2 regions of the Thiothrix winogradskyi genome follow, and region 2 is predicted to be linked to the other one. Evidence: predicted binding sites of a transcription regulator. Region 2 holds the regulator's gene; the other holds the start of a gene.
What was found. The regulator HrcA, encoded in region 2, represses chaperone genes, less so after heat shock. The targets are predictions, from matches to a motif close to TTAGCACTCNNNNNNNNNGAGTGCTAA.
Positions count from the first base shown of each region.

Region 1: a site for HrcA is predicted at 8,721-8,747, ahead of rpoH (RNA polymerase sigma factor RpoH). Genes of this name have one in related genera too.

Region 1 covers NZ_CP091244.1:1,485,760-1,498,342, forward strand. The annotation lists gene ispA ((2E,6E)-farnesyl diphosphate synthase) at 1-71, shown strand, start outside; gene dxs (1-deoxy-D-xylulose-5-phosphate synthase) at 141-2,030, shown strand; gene L2Y54_RS07515 (DoxX family protein) at 2,106-2,729, shown strand; gene L2Y54_RS07520 (hypothetical protein) at 2,789-3,046, opposite strand; gene L2Y54_RS07525 (Gfo/Idh/MocA family protein) at 3,169-4,230, opposite strand; gene L2Y54_RS07530 (Gfo/Idh/MocA family protein) at 4,359-5,678, opposite strand; gene L2Y54_RS07535 (DUF302 domain-containing protein) at 5,887-6,363, shown strand; gene L2Y54_RS07540 (DUF302 domain-containing protein) at 6,360-6,839, shown strand; gene L2Y54_RS07545 (coiled-coil domain-containing protein) at 6,847-8,619, opposite strand; gene rpoH (RNA polymerase sigma factor RpoH) at 8,781-9,650, shown strand; gene L2Y54_RS07555 (hypothetical protein) at 9,911-10,117, opposite strand; gene L2Y54_RS07560 (HNH endonuclease) at 10,162-10,764, shown strand; gene L2Y54_RS07565 (T6SS effector amidase Tae4 family protein) at 10,824-11,603, shown strand; gene L2Y54_RS07570 (hypothetical protein) at 11,621-12,058, shown strand; gene L2Y54_RS07575 (SPOR domain-containing protein) at 12,073-12,583, opposite strand, start outside.
Region 2 covers NZ_CP091244.1:3,127,560-3,140,142, forward strand. The annotation lists gene L2Y54_RS15540 (glycoside hydrolase family 9 protein) at 1-4,490, opposite strand, end outside; gene L2Y54_RS15545 (hypothetical protein) at 4,519-8,481, opposite strand; gene hrcA (heat-inducible transcriptional repressor HrcA) at 8,587-9,642, opposite strand; gene L2Y54_RS15555 (hypothetical protein) at 9,795-11,072, opposite strand; gene L2Y54_RS15560 (NAD(+) kinase) at 11,277-12,143, shown strand; gene recN (DNA repair protein RecN) at 12,147-12,583, shown strand, end outside.

The DNA of each region.
Region 1 (12,583 bases), 1.6 Mb from region 2:
TGGTATCCTTCGGTGAATCTGCCCATTTGTTGCGTGAAATTGCTGAGTTCACAGTAAAACGCATACGATAAATACTAATAGCAAGATCAGAACCCACCACAGTACCATCTTTACGGTTTGACGATTAGGGGTTAGCCAACGTGCTTAATACGATTCATTCGCCTGACGAGTTGCGTCATTTGGAACTTGAGCAACTGCCAACAGTATGCGCTCAAGTGCGCGAGTTTTTGCTGAATTCGGTGTCGACTGGAGGAGGTCATTTTTCCTCCAATTTGGGCACGGTCGAATTGACGGTTGCCTTACATTACGCTTTTGACACGCCAAAGGACAAGCTGGTGTGGGATGTGGGGCATCAGGCATACCCACATAAAATCCTTACCGGGCGGCGCGAGCAAATGAGCAGCATTCGCCAAAAAGATGGGTTGGCAGGTTTCCCGAAGCGCTGCGAAAGTGAATACGATACGTTTGGTGTAGGGCATTCCAGCACTTCGATCAGCGCTGCCTTAGGCATGGCGTTAGCCGCACAACATAAGGGTGAGGATTACCATTCGGTCGCGATTATCGGCGACGGTGCGCTGACGGCGGGGATGGCGTATGAGGCGATGAATCATGCAGGCGATTTAGATGCTAACCTAATCGTGATCCTCAATGACAATGAAATGTCGATTTCACCCAACGTTGGCGCTTTGCGTAAATACCTGACCCGTTTGTTGACGGGACGGATGTATTCCACCATGCGTGAAAGTGGTAAGAAAGCCTTGTCGCACAGCAAGTCGCTGTCAAAATTGGCGAAGCTGACCGAGGAGCACATGAAAGGCATGGTATTGCCGGGTACACTGTTTGAGGAGATGGGCTTTAAATATTACGGCCCGATTGACGGGCATGATGTGGAAGAGCTGGTGCGGGTGCTGCAAAACATCAAAAGCATTAAGGGTCCGCGCTTATTGCATGTGCTGACACAAAAAGGCAAAGGTTACGAGTTAGCCGAGGAAGACCCGTGCACCTATCATGGCGTGGTTCCCTTCAATCTGAAAACGGGATTGGTTGCCAGCTCAAAAAAATCTACCCCCACGTATACGCAAGTGTTTGGGCAATGGTTGTGTGATATGGCTGAACAGGATGCGCGTTTGGTGGGAATTACCCCGGCGATGCGTGAGGGTTCGGGTTTGGTGGCATTTTCAGAACGTTTCCCTGAGCGTTATTTCGATGTTGGCATTGCAGAGCAACACGCGGTTACGTTAGCGGCGGGCTTGGCGTGTGAAGGCTTGAAACCAGTGGTGGCGATTTATTCGACCTTTTTGCAACGCGCGTATGATCAATTGATTCACGATGTGGCGATTCAGAATTTGCCGGTGGTGTTTGCGATTGATCGCGCTGGCTTGGTGGGGGCGGATGGTCCTACTCATTCGGGGAATTACGATTTGTCGTTTTTGCGTTGCATCCCGAATATGGTGGTGATGGCTCCTGCCGATGAAAACGAATGCCGTCAGATGTTGTACACCGCTTTTCAGATGGATTGCCCCACCGCAGTACGCTACCCACGTGGTAAAGGGATTGGGATTGAACCCCAAACAGAGATGCAAGCGCTGCCATTAGGCAAGGCTGTCAAGTTGCGTACCGGTCACGCTATTGCCGTTGTGCTGTTTGGTTCACTCCTGCCTGAGGCACAGGCTGCCGCAGCCGAACTGAATGCCACGCTGGTTAATATGCGCTTTGTTAAGCCGCTGGATAAAGCGATGTTGCGGGAGTTGGCGCAATCCCATGAACTGTTGGTGACATTGGAAGACAATGCGGTGATGGGTGGGGCAGGGAGCGCGGTAAACGAATATTTGCATGAAGCAGGCTTGACGGTGGAGGTGTTGAATCTGGGTTTGCCGGATAACTACATCGAGCACGCGCAACGTGAGGAACAATTGGCGAGTTGTGGTTTAGATGCGCCGGGTATTGTGCAACGGGTCAACGCCGGTTATGGCGGACGGATTCGCAATGGCGTAATGTTGTATCCTGTGCCACAATACAGTACTCATTAATGTGTCAGAAATCGACTATAATCCCCTAAAAAGTTTGGTTTCGTCTGTATTTCCCAATTCCTGAGGAGTTGTTTCATGAAGTTTATTGTTGGCTTTTTCAGCCTCGAATGGATGCGTATTTTCGATTTTATTGCGCCATTGGCTATCCGCCTGTTCCTTGCCCCGATGCTTTGGGTAGCTGGCGTTAAGCATTTGGGGCTGTTCTCCAGTTCTGATTTTGTGATTTATAACCCGTTAACTTGGGTCAATACGGAAGCTTTCCAGCAAAGTGCAGCGGCAATGAGCAATACCGTCCTGTCTGGGATGGGGGCTGAATCTGTGCTGATTTTGATTGGTACGATTGAAATTGTTGCCGCCATTTTCCTAGTGTTGGGGTTTGCGGTGCGTTGGGTGGTGTTGGCGTTGATGTTCGTCGTCGTGGTGCTGGGTTTGATGTCGATGGGCGAAGCAGGGTTCCTCACTACCATGCAGCAATTGGTCATGAGCCACGGCTACACCGATATGGCAAATAATATGACAGAAGTGTATTTGGTGTATTTCGTGCTGCTGTTGGCGCTGTTCTTCATGGGGGCGGGGCGCTGGTTCAGCTTGGACTGGTATATCTACCGCAATTTCATGAAACGTATTGATAGCAAAACGGCTCACCATGATCCGTTTGAGATTGATGCGACTGACGAACCCGGCATCAGTAAGTCGTAATACGGCTATATTATTGTCGAGCAAAGAAGGCTGCCATTGGCAGCCTTCTTGCTTATGGTTTAACGGATTTCACCGCGTTCACGCATGGCTTTGACTTTTTCATCGTTGCGTTTCATGAGTTGTAATGTTAGATAAATTTTGGCGGGAACCGATAAAAATAAGCCCCCCGCAATCAAGCCCGCTACCAGCGCAATGCCTTGCACACCATACCCCGTTACAATATCGGTGAAAATAACCAGCCCAACCCCAACGGCAGCAACGCCTAAGCCCACAATAATGAGGGTGTACATGAGGCGGCTGAGCGATGTTTCATTCATGGTGGCTTACCTTGCAGGTGTTCAATGGAATGGCTTCATTATCCGCCTCCCTGAAATTCGGGGTAATTGATGCTTATCAATCTTGTGCCAGTTAACCTGTAATCTGATTAGAAAGCACGCAATTACTTGGCAAGTAAACGATCAATAATTTCCATAACTGCAACGCTGTCTGACAAAGGCATGATGGCACTTTCGAGCTTACCACCTTGCACACACTGGCGAACTTCTTCCGCTTGGTAGTGATAAGCATTGCCTGAATAAAGCACATTCACTTTTTTGCCTGCTCCTGCCTTTAAAAGTGGCAATAAGTATTGATGGAGTAGGTGTAATACTCCCGATTCTCGGATATGGTCTTTTTTACTTGGCGCTTGTGCAGGGCTACGCGATATGGCCTGTGAGGTAAAAATCCTCAAGCGGGAAGGACGATAAATCGGGGTATCCAACTCAATTCGGGCTTTGCTGCCCGAAACACTCAAATTATTAGCCAAATCAGCAATCAGGCTTATAGTGAACTGTGCAGTGATTTTATCTTGCCAGCCTAGGGTAATGGCTGCCTGCTCATCTACCCCTCCCTCTGCACGGATGAGTACGCCATTTACGTAATCTGGTTTGCCCAACAGATACACAGCCAAAGAAATGGGGTAAACACCACGATCCAGTACTGCGCCGCCCCCCATGGCCTTGTTAAATAAATGATTGGATTCTGATGGTACTTCCTGTATGCCAAAACTGCCATTTAGCATACGTATTTCACCCAAATCGCCAGCGTCCACCCTGTTTTTGAGCTGTTGAACAGCAGGGTTAAAGCGTGTCCACATCGCTTCCATACAAAAAACACCGTTTGCCTGCGCCGCTGCGCGGATCTCTGCCGCTTCGGCTGCATTCATGGCAAAGGGTTTTTCAACAAGTACGGCTTTTGCAGCGGCAATACACATAAGTGCTTGCAACTTATGTACGTTAGGGGGGGTGGCGATGTAAATCGCATCGACGTTTTCGAGGCAGGCAATTTCCGCGTAACTGCCACAGGTGGCATCTACCTTTAAGCCTGCTGCAAACGCTTTAGCTTTCTCTTGAGACCGAGAAGCAACTGCTACGATCTCATGATCATCCAATGCCTTAAGACCCAAAGCAAACTTGCCTGCAACAAAACCTGTGCCAAAAATTCCCCAACGAAACTTGCCCACTTGTTTTCATCCTCCAGTATATGATTGATATGATTGGGTCTGGCTTTGAAAAGTACCATGTTGTATCTGGAACAAATACCCCCGCTTTTGATGGCGGGGATTAGCGCAGTCGCAGACCACCATTAAACTTAATGCTTATGCAAGCGTTCAATCATTTTTTCGATTGAGAATGCTAAAAAATTACGCGAATCGCTGCCGTATTTTTCTTTAGACTCCAGAGTGCTCGGTAATGCACGTATAGGCTCAAAAGTAGTGGTAAGTTTATAGGGTTCGCTGGTTTCTCCCGCGTTTTGCATTGCCAGCGCCAGCTCATTTACATGCAGAACAAGATCAGCGGGAATGTGACTGCGCCTATTGTTTTCTATAGCGTCGGCAAGCTCAGCGACCCCTCTGAAAAAATCCATGAAAACCAGTTCTCGCTTACTCAACATTTTTATGAGTAAGCCCAAGATGCCACGCTCTTTGTGTTTCCATTCTCGCAGACGATCTGGATATTGTGAAATGGGTTTGCTAACCAGTTTTTGTTTCTTACCCCCTACGCCAAAAATCCACTTTAGCAAATTGCTGGCACGCACACTATGTGCTTTGCGTGCATTCAGGCTCAACTGGGAAAAACGCTCAAGATAAACCGGGGCTGCGTAGTGCCAACACTCATTGGCGGTTAATACACCTTCATCGCCGACAATTTGGATTCGGTGGTCATAGGTACCAACGATGCTGCACGTCAGGCGTGCCACAACACCAGATTCAAAGACGATGCACGCAATGGCGAGATCAGGTGTATTAGCCGGGTTCAGAGGCAAGTCGGTTTTATCGGGAACAACACAGGAAGAAAAACTGCTGATGCTCTTTGCAGGTCCGAAAATCGAGCAAATCCAAGTGAGGTAGTACCCAGAGTGTTCCAGTGTGCAACCGGTTTCATATTCGTTCAAATACGGCCAGCGAATGCCACGGGCATTCTTCCAATTCTCTGGTTTCATGCGGTAAATGGGGTTGTCGTCGAGTTCGGCATACACAATACGCGGCTTACCAACTGCGCCGTCCTCCACGGCTTTCCACAGGGTTTGTGCTGTTTCACTCAACACGCTGCAAGGTGCGCCTGATACCATAAGCCCTTTCTGTTCTGCTAAAGCAAGCACTTCTCTTGCCTCATCTAAGTTCATGCCAAGCGGCTTTTCACAATACAGGTGCTTACCTGCATTCAGTGCCATCATATTCACGCGATGATGATTTTTTGGTTCGGTCAGATTGACAACAATCTGTACCTCAGGGTCAGCCATGAGTGCTTCCGTTGAGTCGTATACGCGGATTTTGTAATGATTGGCTAGAATGTCAGCACGCTCGCGCTGTAAATCTGCAACGCCCAACAGGGTTAAATTATTGTGATAATGAAGTGTTTCCATGTAGGGATCCGCTACGTAACCACAACCAACGATAGCAATTTTCATTGTCTCTCTTCCATGACAGTTGTTATAAAATTGACGTTTGAGGGAACAATTTCATTATCCGCCCCCCGGTAATTCGGGGTAATTGATGTTTGTCACTCTTGTGCCAGTTAACCTGTAGTCTGATTAAAAAGCGTTCTTTTGCTTGAACTTCGGTGGCTTTGTGCATATATTAGAAAAATCTAATATTTATTGATGATGGGCTATTACGATGAAACGCTTAAAAAAATTAATGCTGCTGGGGCTGTTATGGTTGGCAACGACCATGACGGCAAGCGGCGCAGAGCAGGGTAATAACCTCAAGCTTACCTTGGTATATGACTCGCCTTATGGGTTTGAAGAGACTCTGGAGTCTTTGCGTAACAGTATTCATGCGCATAATTTCCGCGTATTTCCTGACCGTTATCTCGAAGAAGGTTTGGTGGATGAGTTTTCCGTGAATACGCGTCAGGTCAGTGTCCGGTTCTGTAATTTCAGCGATTTGCATCAGGCGCTCCAGATTGAGCCACAAGTCGGTGTAGTGTTGCCTTGCACCATCACTGTGATTGAAAACGAAGCTGGCAAGGTGCAACTGTTGACGGGCAATGTTCAAGCCATGTTGACACTGTTTGACAACCCGGATTTGACCGCCGCGTTCCAGGATCTGGAACACAAGTATCAGGCTATTATTGATGAGGTGACGCTATGAAACGTTTAACTATCGGTTTCTGGAGCGTATTGCTTGCAGTGCTGTTGGCTGTTCCGGCACAGGCGAACGAGAAATTGCTGACGGCACGTTCCCCGCAGGCATTTGATCTTGCCTTGGAACAAGTGCAGACCGTGTTGAAAAAACACAATTTCACCGTGGCACATATCCAAAAATGTGACGGTGGGTTAAAAGACATGGGCTATACCACGGATAATTACAAGATTGTGTTTTTCGGCCGTTTGGAAGAGGTGCGCGAGTTAAGTAAAACGCACCCCGAATTAGTTCCCTTGTTTCCCTTTAAGCTGGCTGTATACGCAGATGGCAAGGATACGCGGTTTTCGGTGTTGAATCCTGCCGAACTCGCTCCCTTGTTGGGTGCCGATAAAGCATTGGCAGAGCAGTTAGTTGCATGGGAACGCGATTTTCGTGCGGTCTTGAGTGATATGGAAGTCGTGCAAGTGGCACACGCTGACTAAACCTCGCTTAGGCAGTTGCGCTGTAAACGCGCAATTGCTGCCCCAGTTTTTGCAGCATCACGTCCCGTTGTTGCAGGGCTTTTTCTTTGTGCAGTAATTGTTGATTAAGCTGCGCGATAATGGTGTCTTTGATATTGATCACTTTGTCGCGCTGTTCCAACTTGTGTTCCCATGCATGGTTAACCCGATCACGTTCTTGCGTTTGATTTGCCATAGTTGTCAGGGTGTCGAGCTGTTGTAATAAGCTGTTTTCTTGGGCGTGCTGTTTGTCGGTGAGTTCACTGATGGCGCTGATGTGTTGCAACAGTAACGCTTCACGGCTGGCATGTTGTTGCTCGCGTTCGGTGAATTGTTCTTCACGGCGTTGTAGGGCTATTTCGCGTTCGTTTAAGCGTTGCTCATGGGTTTGCAGCAATTGCTGTTGTTCCAGTATCGACTGGTCTTTGGTTTGCAGGGTTTTGTCACGTTCGCTGAGTTGCTGTGCAAACTGCTGTTGCTGGTGTTCTTGCCGCTGGATGACCTGATCTTTTTCCAGAATTAACGTGTCTTTGTGTTGCACCAGCTTGGCGTATTCGGTGAGGTGTTTTTCCTTGTCGAGTAAGGTGATTTCCAACTCGGCAACCCGTTGGTGGTGGTTGTCGATGTGCTGTTGCTGGGCGAGCAGGCGTTGTTCCAGTTCGTTGAGATGGGCTTGCAGCGCTTGAATCGACAGGTCACGTTGCTGAATTTCTTTATCGCGTTCTTGAAGTTGTAAAAACTGTGCGGCAATTTGTGCGTCACGGCGTTGCAGGCTGCGTTCCCGTTCGTTAATGGTTTGGTCGCGGGCGGTAAGTTGCTGGTCTTTTGCGAGTGTTTGATTATTTTGTTCCAGTAGCAGTTGTTCGCGTGTTTGTGCAATACGGTCTTTTTCGTGCAGCAGGCGGGTTTGTTCGGCTAACTGCTCATTGCGCAAACTGATTTGATCAACTTTGCGACGTACTAGGCTGTCACGTTGGTGAATTTGCTGATCTTTCTGGAAAATCAGGTCATCGCGGCGTTGTAATAGGCGGTCAAAATCACGCAGCCGCCGATCACGTTGCAGGATCTGCTGGTCACGTTCTTGGAGGTGGCGGTCACGTTCGGAAAGATGGCGATTGCGCTCGCTTAGCAGTTGTTCCTGGGTGTAAATGCGTTGTTGGTGGTCGCGAATCCAGCGATTGAGTGCTTCGAGTTGTTGGCTGAGTTCTTGAATGCTGGTGTCGCGTTTGCCGATTTGTTTGTCGCGGTTGTCGATTTCACGGTCGCGTTTGCCGATGTGATTGTCTTTTTCTTCAAGGCGGCGATTTCGGATGTGAATTTGGTCTTCACGTTCCAGAATGTACTTTTCTTTCTGGCTGGCAAGTTGCTCGATTTCGCGCGAGTGGTTCTCTAATTCGCGAATAATTTGGTCACGTTCTTGAATGACAGCCTCTTTTTGTTGGAGAGCCGCATCACGTTGGGCAAGCTGTTGGTCGCGTTCTTGGGTGCTGTGTTGATTGCTCAGGAGCAGTTGTTCTTTTTCGGTGAGCAATTCTTCCTTACGCGCCATGTGTTGGTCGCGCTCGCGTAAGGAATGTTCCAATGTATCAATGAGTTGATCTTTGCTGTGCAGCGCTTCATTAAGCGTCAGGAGCTTGGCTTCAGTGTGTTGCAAACGTTCATAAGCATCACGCCAGCGATCAATTAGGGTTTGTCGGTCACTGGCGGTGAGAAAGCGGTTGCCTTCGATTTTCTCGATAAGAGTCTGTTCTTCGCGATTCATTGTTATAATGTTCTACTTATCTGTTTATGCGCTATCATAAAGCATAATGTGTTAAAAATAACGTGGCATGAACCAAATAAAGACAGCAACCAAACGGGTTATTAGCACTCTAAGGCGATGAGTGCTAAGATAATGCTATAAGTAAATTGAGGAGATCACGCATGACTAACGCCATGATGCTCAAAGGGCAAACACTTCCGGTTCCCGTGGGGAATCTGGAAAGTTACATCCATACGATCCACGCCATTCCGGTTCTGGAAGTAGAGGAAGAGCGTGAGTTAGCTGAACGTCTGAAATATGCCAGTGATTTGGAAGCAGCCCGTCAGCTCATTTTGCACAACTTACGCTTTGTGGTGAAAGTGGCGCGGGGGTATAGCGGGTACGGCTTACCGTTGGGCGATTTGGTGCAGGAAGGCAACGTTGGCTTGATGAAAGCAGTGAAGCGTTTCGACCCTGATATGAATGTACGACTGATTTCGTTTGCGGTGCATTGGATTCGCGCGGAGATCCATGAGTTCATTTTGCGCAACTGGAAAATCGTCAAAGTGGCGACCACTAAGGCGCAACGCAAACTGTTCTTCAACTTGCGCAGCAGCAAAAAGCGCTTGGGTTGGTTGAATCAGGAAGAAGCGCAGTCGATGGCAGATGATTTAGGGGTGACAACTGCCGAAGTGCTGGAAATGGAAAAGCGTATGAGTGCGCATGATGTGTCATTTGATCTCAGTATTGATCAGGATGAAGACGATTCTGCCAATTTTTCCCCTAGCCAATATTTGGTGGCAGAATCGGCGGACCCGGCAGAAACCTTGGAAGCGGAAGAGTGGGATGCTTATACCCGTGGACGTTTCCAAACAGCCTTGGCTAACTTGGATGCCCGCAGCCGTGATATTTTGGCGAGCCGTTGGTTGGTTGAAGAGAAAGCAACCCTGCACGAGTTGGCAGAAAAATATAGCGTATCGGCAGAGCGGATTCGCCAGCTTGAAAATGCGGCGGTGAGCAAGTTGCGCTTAGCCGTGGTGGAAGCCGCATAAAAAAAGGTCGCATTAGCGACCTTTTTTATAACACTGAATGCTTAACCCAAAAAAGCGACCGACAGGAAGCTAAACCACGAAAAAGCAATCAAACCTACCACAATCAACATCGGAATGCCGAAATCCCAGCTAAACATACCTACATACCTCTAAAATACTTATGTGCATAAGAGGATAAAGGAATGCCGCCCTCCTGACAAGATCAGGAAGCGCTAAAACCAGCGGCACGCGCGGGACAGGGGGCGGAGCTGGGTGTTAATTCAGCCGGAAAAAACCACCGAAAAGAAGCTGAACCAAGAGAACAAAATCATTGCAATCACAATTGCAAAGGGCAAGCCATAATCAAAACTAAACATGGTGGTCTCCTTCCAAATATCTTCAGTAATCAATGTGTGCAGTGTGCCTGAAGTGATAGGGTTGAAACCTTGACATGGCTCAAGGATTTCAGCGGGCGATGACAACTTCATGAAAAATATTATGAATACTTGATTTATGTCAGGAATCTGCAATCATGCTGCACATGATCAGCTTGAACCAACTAATCCTGCGCACTGACGTAAGTGGGATGCCGTTGGAATGGATTCATTTCCAAACGGCAGTCAAACTTTATTATTCTGAGCAAGTGGCTTACACCTGCGGGACTCCCATTCTCGCCATTCGGGGCGGTATCAACGCCATCACCGGGCAACGTAGCCGGATTATCCTGAATTCCATCATTGCCACACACGGCAGCAAGCAACAATTACACGAGTATTATGTACCACCACTCAGTAACCCCTTGCTGTTTCGGCGCGATAACCATATTTGCCTGTACTGCGGGCAACATTTTCAGGAAAAAGATTTATCCCGTGACCATGTGCGCCCTTTAGTGCTAGGTGGTCCCGATCGTTGGACCAATGCTGTCACTGCGTGTAAATCGTGTAATAGCCGTAAAGGCGGACGTACCCCAGAGCAGGCGCACATGCCCTTATTGGCTGTGCCATTCCAACCCACGTATGCAGAATATATTTTTTTGCAGGGGCGCAATATTCTCGCGGATCAGATGGAGTTTTTGAGTGCGCATTTCCCCCGAACCAGCAAATTACGTGAGCGCGGGCAATTGGGCGGATTTTAGTTGCGCTGCCACGCGGATTTTTGCCTATAGTCATAGCGTGTTCATCAAGGAATTGCTCCATGCCTGAGTCAAGTTCGTTCTGGAGTTGGTTGTTGTCGTTGTTTCGGCCGCGTCGTCCGGCTCCAGTGGTACCGGCAAGTCCACCGCCGGTTACTCCGCCTCCCAGTGTTACGTCACCGCCAATCGCTACCGAACCGGAACGGGCGGCTATTGTGGCAGAATTACAGGATGCTCCTGCTTTGCCGCCCCCGCCGCCACGGCGACCTCCCGCATTAACCCCCTTAGAGAATACGCCGCCATTACCGGATATTGATGTGGGGATATTGGAACAGGTGTTGCCACAGGAAGGGCCGAAGTTAGGTTTTCGGCTATTGTGGAATAACCATCCAACAGTTGAGACGGGGGAAACCTTTCCGTGCCGCGATGCTGAGGGCAACCCTCACTTTGGGAATCAGTGCGCCATCTTGATGGGAACGTGTTTATTGCGCAGTAATTTGTTGCAAGGCTATGACAAAACCACCTGTTGGTATCGCGGGCATAAAGGTCACACGTTACGGGCACGTGAGGTGGCAGATTGGATGCGGCGTAATCCTGGGCGTTTTGGAGCGGTGGAAATTCGTCGCAATGTATCGTGGGGGGCATTCAAGGGGCGCACGGGATTTGTGTGTTTTCATAATTTTTGGGGGGAGGGCAACCAAGGGGATCATATTGACTTGTGGGATGGCACGGGCATTTTGATGCGTGAGAAAAACCCGGATTGGGAAGGCCCGGCTCTGGCAGATGGTTCCTTGGACTATTTTGAGCGTTCGGAGGAAGTATGGTTTTGGCCCGTCCATTAATCTGCGCTGTGGCCTGCGTGTTGCTGTTGACAGCTTGCGAACCTGAGCGACAGCCTAATACGCAAGCGCTGGTGTTGCCTGAGCGTTTTACCACCCCGCACGTGACGGATCAGGCTCAAGCCGCAGGTTTGACCTTGGTGTTGAGTGATAATGGCGGTGGGTGTCAGTTGCAGGTGGGGAAAACGGCGCCGCCTGTTTGGCTTAAGCCGATGGCACCGTGTTATTTCATGAAGTCACCGGGAGCGGCACAAGCGCAAGTTTACCGGCATGATAAAACGACTGCGGTAGTGGCGGTGGTGGGGACACCCGTCAAAGGTAATCGTTGTGGGCGGGAGGTGCAGGGTTTGGTCATCAAGGGCGGGGCAGTAACACCTTCTGCTTATGTGATGCAGGGCAGCGTCCACTGCGCTGATCAAGGCTTACAAAATTTCCAGTATGAGTTATTTGCAAAATAAAGGGGTGGGAAAAGTTAATCGCCTTCTACAACAAAACTTGCGCCAAAGTTGGCGGGGTAACGGCTACGGAGTTTAGTCTGCAAGGTTTCAGCTTGCTTGCGTGAAGAGAATGCGCCGACCCGTAATTTGAACATTAGTCCACGCGGTGTGTTTAAACTGACCAGATAAGCATCATAACCATCTTGGGCAAGGGCATCGCGCCAACCGTACAATTGTCTGGAATCATAACCCGCCGCTACCTGTACGGCGTAGCGATTGGTGGTATAGCGTGTGTCTTCGCGGTCGCGAATGACGGGGGTGGGCTTGCGTTGTTGCGCTTGAATGTAGTTATTGCTGGGTTCCCATACGTCGTCGTTGCGGGGATTGTTGTTATTACTGCTGCCAAGATTCCACTCTGAAAGGTTAGGGCGATAATTAATAAAAGGTAGTTTTCCTGCTTTATACAAAACCACAAGCGTGACCACGCCCACTACCAATATCAGGGAATGAATCATTTTAAAGACAAAGCCGCGCTGTTGACGGAAG
Region 2 (12,583 bases):
GCCTTATGCGGCATATTGAACCACGCTGGTTTGCGGGTTGCGTTCGCCAGTTGCACCATCACTTCGACAGGTGCGCCAATGACTTTACCGTAAGTGGCATAGGTGGCAGCACTGGCTGGTCGCCGGTCTGCCCACTGTTCCTGTTCATTGCCATTGGTGTTCTGCCAGTCCATAAAGCGCAATGCCTGAAACGGTTGAATACGAGCCAAGAATTCAGGGTTGAACGTGTTGCTTTGGTATGTACTTTCATCCGCTTCACGGATCAGCCGCAGGTTACGCAGGTAATTGCCACTCTTGTTGGGGTCGGTGGAGGTGATCTGAATATGGATCAGACCACGGTTGATGTCGATGTCCAGCACATCACGCCCGGCGGTGGATTCGGCATTCAGCTTTTGTGCGCCCAGTTTATATTGCAACGTGCCGTCACCCTCATACAGCAACAAGTAGCGCCCTGACGGGAAATTTTTGGGCACATCCAGCACCGTCCCGGCGATGGAGTAACCGGGTTCTGCGGGAGCGGGCAGGGATTTCACCCAGCCATCGGCATCCAGATCCAGTTTGGCGTTTTCATTGGTTTCCCAACGTCCGTTGCAATCAGAATCGCGGCTGTTGTCGCATTGGGTCAGCCAAGGGCGTGACTGCTTGAACAAGTTGGTGAACGGGCGTTGGGTTGACCAATCGGAAATGCCGCCGAGGTTGGAACCCAGTCTGAGTGGCGCAGGTTTTGATGCTGGGTCATTCGGATTGGAGCTTGCCATGAATTCCTGCTGGTTGCTGTAGCCGTCCCCATCCTTGTCAGCGGCTGCATCAGCAGCATCCAGTGGATTCAGTCCGTACTGCGTTTCCCAGCTATCCGGCATCCCGTCGTTGTCATCATCGGTGTCCTGACTGTCAGGGATGCCATCACCATCGGTATCCACCAATGCGTTACTTCCCAGCGGTTCTGCCATCAGCCCGAAGACCCCCACCGCAATCGCCATCTCTTGGATGGTGAATTCAGACATTTCTACCAGATCGGATTCATCGGTATAGCGCCGTAAAATCGGGTAAGGATCATCCGTATTGTACATCGTGGGGTAATTATTCGCGTCTTCCTGTGCTTTGCGCTGCGGGGTCTTGCCATTGCTCATGTGCGCAAAAATGCCAAACACCGGAATGCCGGGAACAGGTTCGTCAACCCCATCGTAGATGGAAACCGTGTGCAGCGGGTTTTGCGGGTAACGCTTGCCGATGCCGGTAATAAAGCTAAATGCCAGTGGATTCGCGCCCAATTGTGCATCCAGATTCAGGGCAGCGGTATCGCGGTATTTCTCATCACCGGTCAGCGCCCATGCCTGCAACAACGGAAAGGCGTACATCGTGCTTTGGGTAAACGTTCCCCATCCCAGCCAATCCGGTACATCCAGCCTTGCCCCGTTCTGATAAGGGCTGGCGAGGGTTTGGGCGCGATTATTGTTGGCATCCAGAATGATTTTATTGCGGATTTCCTGCTGAATAGCCGCATTGGTATTAGCTGCCGGAGTGCGCAGATAAGCCCAGTACGCCCGTTTGTAGAAATGCTGCCATTCATGCCAGCCCCAAGTGTGACTATTGTTTGCCCACCAGTTTTCAAAATGTTGGCGGAAAGCGCTTTCGCCGGTAGTACGGTACAGTTCAGCAGCCGCCCATAAGCGGTTGTCGGAGTCATCCGCATCGTTGTATTCACCCGAACAATTATTGGCTACGTTTTTAAAGCCACCTTGCGGCGTGTTGTTAGGGTGGGCTTGCAGGAAACTCCAAGCCAAACGAGCGCGTTGCAAATAAGTGGCAGCCAAGGCACTGTCATAGGGTTGCCACACCCGTGCAGCACTGGCGAACAGCGCTGCCGCCAAGGCAGTGTCATGGGTAGTTTTGGCGTAAATATGGCGCGGCGCAGTTTCCTTGTGCGGCATGTCGCCGAACCAGCATTCTGACGTGACCTTGTGGTAAACGCCGCCATCACTTGACTGAAGGCGCACAATCCAGTCCAGTTCCCAGCGGGCTTCATCCAGCAAATCCGGTACACCGTTGCGGCTTTCAGGAATGTTCCATGCGTTGTCACGGAAATGCTCCGGCTGAATATCGTAGGTTGTCAGCAGATACCACAGCGCGGTGGCGGCGGTTGGCATGTATTTGCCGTAATCCCCGGCATCGTGCCAGCCACCATGCACATCCTTGAAACCGCCAATCGGTTCATTGTTGTACAGAGGTGAGTTAGTGAGCGTAGCATTGTAAACGCCGTCAATTTTGCGCCCGTTTTCCTGGTATTCATGACTGAGCGGGCGGGTAAAACGGGCTTCGGCGTAGGGTTCGGTCAATGCTGTGCCGCTGCGCTGGTAAAACAAGCCACGAGCGGTCGTGTAGGCAGCGTGATTCAGTACATCCTTGCCAATTTTGAAAGTATCCGAGATGCCAAGCCCCGGAACGTAAGCACGGTATTCCCCGGCTGTGGTGAGGGCACTGAAATCAAACTGGTAAACATCTTCGCCAGACAAATGCCAATTGGCATGGCGTAACGTCAGGGGTATCTCCAGCACGGTTTGAGCGTTCTGTGCATTCTGGATAGAGACAGTCGGCAATGGCGTTGGCAGGCGTAACGCCCCATAAGGCAGGGCGAACATGCCGTGGATAGTGGCATTCAGGTTGTCACCTGCTTGCCAGTCATTGCCTGTTTTTGTAATCAACGCCCCATTGCTGGTGCTGCCCCAAGACTGGCGGGAATTCTGCCGCGCCAAAGCACGCAAATCATTACTGGTAGCTGCATTGACAGCCGTGAACGGGTTACTGCCAAACCCGGTTTTGTACCACAGGGTTCCATTATCGCCAGCCACCCAGATACTGCCACTGTGATTCCAGGTCAGCGCATGTAAATCGGCAGTCCCCGCTGGCTTGTCCGTCCACACCTTCCAGCGATTGTATTGATGGAACAGAATCGTACCGTTTGCACCGACTGCCCACAAATCATCTGCCTTGGAACCCCCAATGGCGTGCAAATTGACCGTTGTACCACTGGTTTCTGCCGCCCACTTGACACCATCCCAGCGGATAATGGTGCCATTATCACCGACTGCCCATGCACTTTTGGTGGTCTCTGCCCATACACCGCGTAAGGTTGATGCGGTGGGGCTGGTAACGGTTTCCCATACACTGCCCTTGTAACGCAAGATGCTGCCGTTTGCACCGACGATCCATCCCTGATTCAGTGGGTCGAAGGCTATTGCCAGCAAATCAGTGCTAACGGGAGAGACGACTTGTTGCCACTGTTTCCCATCCCAGTGCAGGATAACTCCGCCATCGCCCACTGCCCATGCGGAATCTTCGCGGGTGGCGGCAATCGCACGCAGTGGGGTCGTCACGGGTGTGGTTTGTTCTTGCCAGCCAGATTGCTGGTCATGGAATAGGATTTTGCCATTGTCGCCGACTGCCCAAACACCACCGCCCAAATCGCCGAAATACCCACCCACATAACCAACCTTAGGGCGTTCCGGCAGATAACCGACCTGATTGACCTTGATATTCTGGTTAAGTTGTTGCTGGTCAGCGTAGGTGAAACGGTATGGTATGGGTGTAATGGCATTACCAGAACGGTCTTTGACCCCTTGCAAATTCAGGGTGTATTGCCGCCCGTTCTTAAGCGGTTTGGCAAAGTGCAAAAACAGGTCGTAACGGTTTTGCGGTATACCGCTATTGTCGAAGCGCTGGATACGGTAGTGCATTCCAGTATCGACGGGTGAGGTTGCTGTACTGTAATCGCTGTCGTCCACGCTGTGCAGGCTGTAATTGCTCAAAGCGCGGATACTGGCTGCATCATAGGCTTCGCTGAACGTCAGGCGCAGGACAGTACTGCTTTCTGTTATTGGCGCTTGTTTGCCAACGGTGATGAGCGTCGGCGGGGTAGTATCACGCAAGGCGATATTATCCACATAGCAGGTACGGTTCTGCTCATCCATTGCCCAAGCCAAGGTTTCCACATTGCCTAAAGTCCATTCGGGTGTGGCAAGGGTAGCCAGTGGGATTTGTACTTTGCGCCAAGTGTTGTCGATGACGCCCCCGTCGATGTGGTTGAGGAGATTGACGGTATTGCTGCGGCGATTCCAAGTACTGAGATGAAAAGCTGGGGGTTCAACGTAACCACTCGGACAGCGGAAATAGAATTCCAGCACATCATGGGCGGAAAAATCACGCCGCGAACCACCGCCGCAGTAGAGCCGGTAGGCTGGACCGTGCCATTTAGTCGGGGTTAGGCGTAATGCTTGACTGCCGTTTAGCCCTTCGCCGGGTGCTGTTTGCAGGTAGAACAGGCAGCGGTTGGAGCCATCGCTGGCATTTTCGACCAGAACAGGAACAGAGCCGGGTTCGCCGTCATAGATCAGTTGGTCGCCAATGCCATAGTAAGGCGAGTCATCCGCCAGTGTGGCGATGGGTAGCAGTAACAGCAGTATTGATAACCACAGCTTACGTATAATGTTCATCAGCTAACTCCCTGTTATGGAATTTCTTTTATTGTGTTGTAGTTTTGAATAGCGCTTTGGTCGTGCCGACAGTGAGGGTCGTGGTCACGGTTTTCTTGGTGCTTCTGGAACTCAAATGGCGTACCTGCAAGGTATCCCCTACCTTCACCGTACCCTTGGCTTTGGTGTACGCCCCACCATTGATGCGGTATTCACCACCGCTGATACTGACGGCAATAGGGGTATTGATGCCGCTGACGGTGATGCTTGCCGATTCGATCCAGCTATTAAGCGCAACGCCGGTGAGAGCAGTAAAGCTAAAAGCATCAGGGGTGCTATCAATCACCAACGTCGTGGTGCTGAAAACGGGTTTTGCGCTGCCCACGGTCAGGGTAGTTTTCACCGTGGTATTGGATTTGCTGGAAGTAGTGTGCCGTAGTTGCAGGGTATCACCAGCTTTGGCAGTACCCTTGGCTTTGGTGTAAGCCCCGCCATTGATACGGTACTCGCCCCCCGCCACACTGACGGCTACAGGTACGTTGATACCACTCAGGGTAACAACATTAGATTCCAGCAAACTGCCAAGGGCAACACCTGTTTGTGCCGTAAAGCTGATGGGATCAGGTGTGCCATCAATGACTAAAGTGGTGCTTTTGAAGATGTAGCTTTGCTTGCCCACTTTCAAGGTAGTCGTGACAGTAGTAGTGGACTTGCTGGAAGACAAATGCCGCACTTGCAAAGTATCACCATTTTTCAACGTGCCTTTTGCCTTGGTGTAAGCACTGCCGTTGATGCGGTATTCACCGCCAGTCACCGTGAAAGGGGTAGCAGAACTCAAGCCACTGATTTGAATGTTATTTGACTCAACCCAAGTACTCAGCAATACATCCTTTTGATCCACAAAACTAGTCATTACCGTCACAGGTTGGATGCTTGCCAACCGGTACTTGGCGTTGTCGTAGGCAAAGGTTATCCGTTGCGTTTGACCATTCAATCTCAGATCAAAGCACGGGGCATTCCCACCGCAATCCCCTTTCTGCAAACTAATCTCCTGCAATTGTTCAGCCTTAGGGGCTACTTGCAGAAGAAACACCCGCACATCCTCACTTACCGGACTCAAGGGTTTAAAACGCACCCGCTGGCGCTGGATTGTGGTATTAATGCGTGTTTTATAGTTAATGATTTCAGGGTCAAGGCTGAACTCACCTGCCTGCCATGAGGCGGCAGCAATACGCCCCACCACGCTGGAAGGGGCAGTGCGGTCAAGACGCGCACATTCGGGTTTCAGCCGCAAGCTATGGGTGTTTTCCAGACTCATGGCCACATTCTGGCGCGAGAAAGAGCAACTGCTGGCAGCGTCGGTATCGACGGTGGTATGCCAGTATTCCTGCACATTCGCGCTGCCCCGCTCCGCTTTCACCGCAAACGCATCCGCTACCAGAAAATTGCCATCCCCCAAGGGCAACATCCAGCGGTCAAAGTAGCGCAACCAGCCCAGTTCAGCATCATTCGTGCCATACACGGCCTGCGCATCCAGATGTAATCCAGTCAAATTACCGATTGTCGCTTTAGTCAGAATGCCGCGTTCGCCGTAAATCTGGCTGCTGTTGATGGTGGCATTTTGGTATTTTCCGCCGGTATAACCTGTTTGAGTAGCATCTTCGACAACCAACGTATTCGTGCCCAATGGCAAATTATCAAACAACTGGACATTCCCGTTATTCAATAAATAGGGTTTGCCTTGAGCGGTAAGGGCAATTTCACCGTAGCCGAAGTCATACAGCAGGCGGTTTCCGTAGGCTGACCAGATCAAACCACCAAAATCCAGTTCCCGGTGTGGAAAATCAGCCGGTGTACCGCTCACCGCCAGATAGGTTTGATCGGCTTGTTTAAAGCGCAAGCCTTCCTGTTGTGCCAACGGATTGCTACCCGGTAAATACTGCCGTAGCGAGCCGGTAACGGCATTTGCAAACAGGCTAACCTGACTACCGGCTTGCGCGGTGCGCTGACATTGCCCAGCGAGATTGATCCAGTTACGCGCCATGGAAGGTTGCACCGTCCAAGGGTCATCCAACCCCTTCACGAACCACTTATTGCTGAAATAATCCAATATCTTGCAGGTATCGAGTGTGGCTTGCCCGACAGGTTTTACCCCGGTCATTTCCTCCCATAACAGCATGTGCAAGGGATCGAGTGTGTACCAACCGAGTTTTTCCCAAGAATCCCCAAAATCCACCATTGCACCATCAGGAGCCATGAAATCCAGAAACCAATTCGCCGTTTTAGCGACACGTTCCCAGCGCACGCTATCCAGCGGCACACCAAAGCCCTGCATCATCAGGTTGTTGATTTCCCGCAAGCTGGAATAGGAAACATTGGTGTATTCAACAATGCCTTCCATGTATGCACCATCCGCTAGGTAAAAGTCGCGGTGCAACCACAGGCTTTCCAGCACTTTCTCCAATACAGCCGGGGCGCGAGGGTCTTCGTGGTAGTAGGCAATGGCCCAGTAGGCGGCTCCCCTGCCGAGCAACGGTGTCCAGTTATTGCCATTGAAAATCGACCAGTCTTTATCAGCGTATTGCTGCAAGTAGCAGTCAATCAATGCACCCATTTTGGCATCAATACGCGCTTTGTCGGTGACAGCCAAATCACTCCAAAACACATCCACGAAAATCGACCAGAACTTCATCTGCTGTTCGGTGCCAATATCGAAGCATTTGTAACCCCAATCCCAGACCACCGAATCGAAACGCTGCATTTCATAGGCAATAAAGGCTGCCTGCAATGCCTGCGTTTCGGCAGCGCTATACAAGCAATTGCCACCTTCCGCATGACATTGCTTGAGCTGGCGTAACAAGAACATCACCCGCAGGGCGCGGTCAGTATTCCATGTCGAATTGGCGGGCGGGTTCAGGTAAAAAGCGGCATCATCCACCTTTTGCAAACTGCTGGGCGGTGTTTCCTTACAGGCGCTGTAACCCTTGGTGTGCTTGTCCCACACGTTTTTGACATTAAAGACACTGCCCCAATCGCTATCGTTTTTGCTGGTGACACAAGTTAAGGCTTCAAACGGTTGCCAGTAGGTTTGCCATTCCGCGCCATGACCGAGAATGCGTGGGTGTTGTTGCGCAGGTTGATGCAGTGGGTTGAGTGCCTTGGCTGTTTTCAAGGCAACAGAATGTAACTCCAGATTTTCATTTTCATGCGGCGTGCAAACCGTCGGGTTAGCCTTTTCACAGGCTTTGGTGTACTGATTGTAGGTCAACAGGGTCACCACCACTTCATCTGCGCCACGCAAGGCTTCCGGGACAGCCGCCTGAAACACTTGTTTGCCGCTGTAACCGATCTTTTCAATCGGGTCATGTGGCCCCGTTACGACGTATTGACTATCACCGGGTTTTGCCCACAACAGGAACAACCCCGCAGGTATATCCGGTTGCCAATCCGCACTGACATCCAGTTTGCACCGCCCTGTCACGGGATCGATTTCGGTGGGATGGCAGTTAGTTGGCGTAGAACCAAACAGTTTGTACCAAGACAGTTCGTATTCCAAGGTGCTAGCGGTGTGACCTTGCGGAACCGAAAAGCGGAACTGAGCCCAAGCGGGCGCTGGAGTCAGCGGGTAATGGATATTGTTGAGCGGCCATTTGGTGAGGAATTTGAGTGCGCCATCATCGGTTTGCGCCTGCACCTTGCAGACATCCGCGCCATTACCGCTCGCACGTCCACCAACACTAACCTGAGCAGCAGACCAATACGCGGCAACATTGCACAAAGTGGGGTTATAAGTTGCTTGTCCATTGACCACCGGGCTAATGCGGTCATAGCGCACCCCCGCATCCGTTTGCGGACGCACCGCTTGCAACGGCGTCGCAGGAATAGCGGGCAAACCACTCTCCGGCAACTTGATTGACGCGGCAGAGGCCACTTGCGGTGCAACACCATACAATAGGCTAATCAGACTAATGGCAAGCAGACGATACAGGATGTTCATCACTGAAGTTAACATAGCCGTAGCCCCTCGCTGGCTGATACATTGACTAGATTGTTATTTAACCACTTATTATAATAATAATTAATGACAATCGTCACATAAATTATGGTTTTTGATACTTCAGTGCCGAGATTTCAATGCCAAACTCAATAATTTCGCCGTAATATCAACAACCGGGATCACCCGCTCATACGGCATTCGCTTCGGGCCAATCACGCCCAACACGCCTAACTGTTCGCCATCGACTTCATACGGGGCGGTGACGAGACTGCATTCGTCGAATACCGCTTGACCGGATTCGCGCCCGATGAAGATTTTCACGCCATCGGCCTGCAAGCATTTGTCCAGCAAGCCCAAAATATCGCGCTTGCGGGTGAAGGCGGCAAACAATTCGCGTAGTTTGGTAATATCCGACAAATCGTCGTAACCCATCAAGTTGGTTTCGCCCGCAATCACGCAATCTTCATCCGGCTTCTCACCCAGATCGGCAACCGCTTTTTCGCCCAATTCAATCGCGGAAAGCATCATCACGTTCATGTCTTCACGGTGCTGGCGCATTTCTTCCAGCAAGGCAGCGCGGGCTTGCTGCAAATCCTTGCCGATCAAACGTTCATTGAGGAAATTAGCAGCTTGTTGCAATTCTGAGGAACTGACATCGGTATCGAGTTGGATAATACGATTTTGCACTTCATTGCGGTTCATCACCAAAATGGCGAGTACTTGACGGCTGGATAAGCTCAAAAATTCAATCTGGCGAATCGAAGACGGGTTGCGGCGCGGCAAACTCACCACGCCGGTTAATTGGGTAATCCCCGACAACAAATTGGAGGCGGATTGGATTAACGCCCCAGGATCACGTTCGGCTTTCAATTGGCCTTGCAGGATATGGATGGCTTGTTGTTCCAGTGGTCTGATGTTCACCAACGCATCCACAAACAGGCGGTAGCCTTGTGAGGTGGGAATTCGCCCTGCCGAGGTGTGCGGCGCACGGATGTAGCCCATGTCTTCCAAATCTGCCATCACATTGCGGATGGTCGCGGCGCTCAAATCCAAGCCACTGCTGCGGGCAAGGTTACGCGAGCCGACCGGCTGTCCGTCTTGGATATAGCTTTCCACCAACACTTTGAGGATGTGGCGGGCGCGTTCGTTGAGTTCTGGGTGCGATGTGCTTGTCATGCCATCATTTATAGGGGCAAAGCGTCACAGATACAAGCCTGTTTAACTTGCAATTGATGTTGTGCCGATCATGCAGCCTTTGTTACGTGCCGACAGAGTGATGAGTAAAAGGGAGTCGTGCTTTCTGACGACTCCCAAATCGCAGAAACCAATCAGGGTTTGAGCGGCTCACTAACGGTAGTGATGCCGTTAGCTTGCAGGTCTTCCAAAGTACTACCATCGAATCCGGCACGAATCATTCTGCCCTTGGTCAAATCGCCACTGGCAAGCGCAAGCAGCATGTAACCATCACCGCCATTCAACTTAATCAGGTTTTTAGTGCCTGCAACTTCTTCGACAGGTACTGTTCCCTCATCATACTTACCACCACATTTATCACGCAATGTAGCCGTCGTACCACTGAAGGAAATCGTCATGGCACTGCAATGTGTATTGCCTGTCATGTCAAAACTGATGTGTTTGCCATTCAATGCCGCCAGCGTCAACGGCTTAGCTTTGTGGAATTCAATCAAATCACCATTAGTGGTATCCGTTGTGTTTTCGGCAAACACGTCGATGGTGTCACCATCTTGGCTAATTTTGTGGAGCTTGAATTGATTACTGTTGCCGTCTTCGGTGAAGCTCACCAGCAATTGACCGCTGTTTAATTGCCAAGTGCCTACGCTTTGGACGAGATCTTCGTTGTCAAAATGATTCATGATGGTAAATGTCCCATCAGAATTGAACAGGGTTAGGTCAAGGGTTTGTTCACCCTCCTCAGCCATTACCGTACCGGAAATTTCGCTGGTCTCCCAAGGCGTAGAGCCGACAGCGTTGTAAACGTGTTTAGCGGCAGCTTCTTCCGTCACCATCGCTTGGTTCACCAATGCAACTTGGCTGTCGGTTTGGATTTGCGTCAATGTGGCAGTATCCAAAATGGTTTCTAAGCATTTAACTCTATGACAATCACCATCTTTAGCGATCAATGCTGCTAGATCGGTTTTGACCGTAGCACTCAATTTGATCTTGGATACGTCGATTAAATCAGGGTTAGGGTCGGTATCCATCGTTTGCAGGAATTGGGCAATGTAGACTTCAGTGGAAATCAGCGTGATGGGCAGTTTGGCTTGTGCCTTGGCAGAACCGAGTTCTACACCATCAAGGCTGAAGGTGACGGTTTCGCCCGTGATGTAATTGAATTCGCCCTTGTCGTTGGTCACGCCGCTTTGGGTGGCGGTTTTGTAGGTCAAGCCTTTGACTGGCGCATCAATGAACACGCCAGTTTTGAGGCTGGTATCTGGTGTTACTGGAGTGGTAACAATCGGTGAGGTATCGCCAGTATCACCTGTCGCTGGCGTGGAACTACCACCGCCACAAGCAGACAATAGCGTAAGGCTGGAAAGTAACAGCGTGGTGGATGCCAAGGTGGTAAGGCGTGATGGATGTGTCATGAGTATTCCCCAAGTTACGGATAGAAAAAAGCCCACTGTCACTGTCAGCCGTATGTGACAACAACATAATACGACTGTAACAGAAGATAAGTAATGACCGGTTTACATCGCAAAAATTTTTATTGAAAAATATAAGAATTAATAATCTTGCAATTTCCTCAAAGCTTTGCCAGCCTTACCGCTTTACTCCTACAAGCGATGGTTATGAACCCGTTTTCTCACATCGGTCTGTTTACCAAACCCAACGATACCCGCGTTGACAAGACACTGTTCCAGTTGCACGAATTCCTTCTGGAACGCGGTTATCACGTCCATTGCGACCGCGATGCAGGCATTATTTTAGGTTTGCCCACCCTGCCATCCGACATGCTGGCTCGCAGTATTGATCTTGCGATTGTCGTGGGTGGTGATGGTACTTTACTCGCCACCGGACGCTTACTCGCCGATCATGAAGTTCCCCTGATTGGTATCAACTTGGGGCGATTGGGTTTTCTGGTCGATATTTCCCCTGACGAAATGCTCACCCAATTGGAGCAAATGTTAGCGGGGCAATACAAAGAAGAAGCCCGTTTCGTGCTCCACGCCGACGTTATTCGTGAAGATGAAATCATCGGCAGCGGCGAAGCACTCAACGACGTGGTGCTGCATGTGCGCAATGAGGTACGCATGATCGAATTCACCACCCGCATTGACGGCTATTTTGTCAATACCCAACGCGCCGACGGCATTATCATTACCACGCCCACCGGTTCAACCGCCTACGCACTTTCCAGTGGCGGTCCGATTCTGCACCCTGCCCTGCAAGCCTTGGCACTGGTGCCGATTTGCCCGCATACCCTGAGCGATCGCCCGTTGGTGATCAGCAATCAAAGCGTCATCGACATTCAATTGTGCGAAGACCGCGATATTCCCGCCCGCGTCTCTTTCGATGGGCATAACAATATTGAACTGGAATCCGGCGATGCCTTGCGCATTCATACCCGCCCGGAAAAAGTGCGGTTATTACACCCACAAGGCTATGATTACTACCATATTTTGCGTGAAAAACTGCATTGGGGAGTGCAACCGTAAGCCATGCTGACACATATCCACATCCGCGACTTTGCGATTATCGACACGCTGGAACTCGAACTGCATTCCGGCATGACTGCCTTAACCGGCGAAACCGGCGCGGGCAAATCCATCCTGCTGGATGCCATCGGTTTAGTGCTTGGCGATAAAGCCGACAGCAGCACAGTACGCCACGGTGCAGACAAAGCCGAAATCACCCTGAGCGTCGACATTACCCAAACCCCTTCCGCCCGCGTGTGGCTGGAAGCGCAAGGCATGGAAGGCGCGGATGACACCTGCATCCTCCGCCGCGTCATTTCCACGCAAGGCAAATCACGCGCTTGGATCAACGGCTCCCCCGCCAACCTCACCCAATTGCGCGAACTCGGCGAACAACTGGTCGACATCCACGGTCAGCACGAACACCAGTCGCTGATGAAAAAAGACGCGCAACGTCAAAT